Regions from separate parts of the Pseudoalteromonas sp. 19-MNA-CIBAN-0066 genome, predicted to be linked through region 1. Evidence: riboswitches for the same ligand, from Rfam matches in the RefSeq annotation. Region 1 holds a riboswitch; the other holds the start of a gene.
The links. A riboswitch is a leader RNA that binds a small molecule or an ion and turns the genes downstream of it on or off. The one in region 1 is predicted to bind lysine.

Region 1 (2,187 bases):
TTTTATCATTAAAACTTGAAGCCAAAAAGCTAATTAGATACGCCACGCTGATTATCTTTGCGGTTAACTCCGGTGGTGTGTCGTTAATTACCGGCGATGTAACCACGTTAATGATATTTTTAGATGGCAAAGTAACTATTAGCAATTTGTTATTGTTAATTGGGCCAGCATTTGTAAGTGTGATGCTGTTAGCCGCACTGTTGTCAATTGGCTTAAATGGCCAGCTCGACTTTACTAAAACGAAGCAAAAACGCATTGAAAAAACCGATATTACAATTGCAGTTATCTTCTTATCTACGGTTATTGCTACCTTAACACTGAGTGTTTTATACAGTGTACCGCCATTGCTTACCTTTTTGTTTGGTTTGTCTATGATGTTTTTAGTAGCGCAATTTTTAATGCGCAAAAAAGACATAAACAAAGACATGATAGATTTCATTCGTGAAATAGAATACGACACCTTGTTGTTTTTTGTAGGTGTATTATTACTGGTAGGAGCGCTAAAAGAAGTTGGTATGTTAAGCCACTTTAGCGACCTGTACACAATAATGGCACCTGAATACGCAAACTATTTAATGGGTATATTGTCGGCAGGCGTTGATAACGTACCACTTACAGCCGCGTTATTAAAAGCAGATATAGTAATGACACAACAGCATTGGCTGTCGTTTACTTATGCCACAGGCGTAGGGGGCTCTATGTTAATTATAGGCTCAGCGGCGGGTATTATTGCCATGAGTAAAGTTAAAGAACTGACCTTTATGAACTACTTACGTTTGTCGTTTTATTTATTAATTTGTTACACCGTAGGCTATACCGGCTCATATTTAATGGCTGGTTTTGTTTAATATTAGTTATTAAAGTGCTTGACAGCTAGATGTCTAAACGATAACTTTCAAAGCCCCAGTAAAGTATTGAGCTTTTCAATATATTGCTGGGGTTTTGTTTTATTAGTGATTGCGAAAATAGCCATTAATACAACATTCAGAAGAGGTGCGATACTTAGGTATTTAATGTGAGGTGACGAACGCCGTTGAGCATTAAAGAGGGAAGTACTCGCCGAGAAAAATAACACGTCGTCGTCGTTGTTTTTCGGTTTATGGGGCTGAATCCTCAAAACTGTCACCAATATAGGTGGAGAGCTTCTGGCAGTGAATTTTCTTACCTTATATTTGCTGCCAAGTTCTTCTTGTTTTATTACGGTTTGGATGCCGTGAAAGGAGACGAAATGACAACCCAATCAGTGCCACATGTAGTATTAGGCAACAAATCAAATTATACCGTTGCTAAATTTGGCGGCACCAGCGTAGCTAACTTTGCAGCTATGGATCACAGTAGTAAAATAATAGTAGCAGATAAAAGCGTGCGTATTGTTGCACTAAGCGCCAGCGCAGGAGTCACTAATCATTTAGTTGAGCTGTGCAATAGCAGCCTTAGCGAAGATGAGCGCCAAGCGCATATTAACGGTGTGCTAGCGATTCAGCAGGCTATTTTAGCTGAATTGAGTTTAGATACCGATTTAGAGCAGGGCTTTGCCCAGACGTTAGCGGCATTTGAAAAACTAGCCAGCCAAACGTTACAAACAAAAGCGCTACATGACGAGCTATTAAGTTTTGGCGAGCGATTATCAACTTATTTATTTACCCAAGTGCTGCGCTCAAAAGGTTTAAATGCAATACGCTTTGACGTGCGTCAAGTGCTTAAAACCGACAGTCAATTTGGCAAAGCAACCCCTAATGTTGCAGCTACTGCACAAGCGGCAAGCGCATTACTTGTTCCGCTGTTAGACGATCAAGTAATTGTTACACAGGGCTTTATTGGCAGCGACGAACACGGCCAAACGACCACTTTAGGGCGCGGTGGATCAGACTACAGCGCGGCATTACTGGCCGAGGCTATTCATGCTAAAAGTGTACATATTTGGACTGATGTAGTGGGTATTTTTAGTACCGACCCGCGTTTATGTGTAAAAGCCACGCCAATTGCACGCCTCAGCTTTGACGAAGCCGCCGAAATGGCTACCTTTGGTGCAAAAGTATTGCATCCGGCAACTATTTTACCCGCCAGCCGCAGCCATATTAATGTGTTTGTAGGGTCGAGCCGTGAACCTGAGCGTGGTGGTACTTGGATTGAGCGTGAAAAGTCGCAACTGCCAGGAATCCGCGCAGTAACACAACGCAAAAACCA
Region 2 (2,187 bases), on a different contig from region 1:
TACTTGTCTGTACCTTGGCATTAAATTCATAACTACCCTCTACTGTTGTTGGCTTATACCTACACGATTATCGCCTACACTGTAGGCTATAATTAAGCTTAGCTCTTGCATGCTCAAACCGCTTTGTTGTTGTAATTCATTAAAGAACGCTTGCGCTGCAGTTAACGACTTTTTAGTTTGTAAGCCACCATCAATAATTTTATGCGCGCGCAAATAACTCTCAACATCCCGCGATAATAAAAAGGTGTCTTTACCCAATGCACGCAAAGTATAAGGGCCGGTATTTCCACCCAAGCGTGCACCGTGTTTTTTTAAGTACGCCCACAAACCAATAATATCTTCACTTGGCCAGTCTGCAATAAACTGACTAAAGCTACCATGTTGCTGGGTAACCTCATGGATCATGAACGCATTTTCGGGGATCGTTTTTACTTTTTTATAATTACGAACAATGCGCTCGTCGCTGGCTTTTTGCTCCAACATATCGGGTGGCATCATTAATAATTTTTCAACGCTAAACTGCCAAAAAACCTCTCTAAAGCCTGCCCACTTGCTGTTAATAACCGACCAGTAAAAACCACTTTGAAAAACCTTGCGCGTAAACTCTTCCAGCCAATCATCATCACTTAAAGCTACTAATTGTCGCTTAGATGCAGGTTTAGCGAGTAATTGCTGTAGCATTTGTGTTGAGCCTTTTCGCTCTACTGCTCGCTGATAAATATCATTAAATTTTTCCATCTGCTTGAAACCTTATTTTGCAGTTACAAATTTCGCGCCGCGATTACCCCCTAGTTTAAGGGAAATCGTCCTTATACGTAACCGTTACCAAAATCGATGACACTATCTGCACTTAGCTGCTTGACACCCAGATGGCTAAAATGATTTAATCATCGCACTTACCCTATTTAATTATATTTGTATTGCTAGCAGTACAAATATAAAGGGCTGGAAGAGGTGCGTTATTCAGGTAGCGTATGTTAGGAGCACAAACTCCATTGAGCATACGTAAGGGGAATCAACGCCGAGAAACAACAATATTTGTGTCATTGTTGTTTCGGGCGACTAGGTTGAATCCTAGCGACTGTCACCAATAGCTATTTAAACGTAGCTTATTAGTTTGGTGGAGAGCTTCTGGTCTTAGTATAATAAGGCCGTGCGCCCTATTATTTAAGCCCATTCGCTCTTCGAATTATAACATACCCTACACGTGGGTATTTGTTCGAACGATGTTAATGCGGCTCTTTCCTATATAGCTTCTTAACTCACCGAACATTCTATAAGTTCGCGAGAGATGATCAAAAACTTTAATTTAGATGACTACTCAGTCTGGACGGCGCTCGTTACTCCGTTTAATCAAAACGGTACAATCGACTATGGTACCTTAACCACTTTGGTTGCTGAGCAAGCCGCTGCCAATAATGCTATTTTACTACTAGGCAGCACAGGCGAAGGCTTAGCCTTAACACTTAAAGAGCAACAAGCCATTGTTGAGCACGTGTGCCAATTATCGCCTAATGTACCCTTAATGGTGGCTGTAGGTGGTATGAACCTCAAACAGCAATTAGCCTGGGTTGAATACTGTAACCACTTGCCTATTCATAGCTTTTTACTTGGCTCGCCGCTTTATGCAAAGCCCGGTGTAATTGGGCAAACCCATTGGTTTGAAAGCCTTTTAAATATAAGTAAACACCCTTGTATGCTTTATAACGTACCAGGGCGAAGCGCTGTCGATATTCCAGTGGCAACCATTCAAAACCTACAACAACATAAAAACCTATGGGCACTTAAAGAAGCCAGTGGCAACATTGCGCAATTTGAAGCTTACCGTCAAGCGGCTCCTAACTTAGCTATTTTTAGCGGCGACGATGCGCTTATGCCCTACTTTGCCCAAGCCGGCGCTAAAGGGCTGGTATCGGTAGCAGCTAATGCTTGGCCGCTACAAACTCACGAATTCGTACAGCGTAGCCTAAGTGGCCAATACCCCAATTTATTTACTCAGTGGTCAAGCGCAATCAGTAGCTTGTTCACTGTAGCAAACCCCATTCCCGTTAAAGTACTCATGCATTTACAAGGGCGATTAACGAGTTCGTATTTACGCCCACCGTTAACTCACCTCGAATTAACGCAAACAACGTGCATTGAACAAGCAAACAACACCATTTTATCTTGGCATTAAACATAGGTTTT

Region 2: linked by a shared signal. The riboswitch ahead of dapA (4-hydroxy-tetrahydrodipicolinate synthase) and the one ahead of lysC (lysine-sensitive aspartokinase 3) in region 1 are both predicted to bind lysine.

Annotation. Positions count from the first base shown of each region.
Region 1 covers NZ_JBEONZ010000002.1:55,504-57,690, forward strand. The annotation lists gene nhaD (sodium:proton antiporter NhaD) at 1-848, shown strand, start outside; lysine riboswitch at 981-1,153, shown strand; gene lysC (lysine-sensitive aspartokinase 3) at 1,229-2,187, shown strand, end outside.
Region 2 covers NZ_JBEONZ010000008.1:50,957-53,143, reverse strand. The annotation lists gene AAEZ18_RS07140 (protein adenylyltransferase SelO) at 1-30, opposite strand, end outside; gene AAEZ18_RS07135 (DNA-3-methyladenine glycosylase I) at 40-738, opposite strand; lysine riboswitch at 942-1,139, shown strand; gene dapA (4-hydroxy-tetrahydrodipicolinate synthase) at 1,292-2,176, shown strand.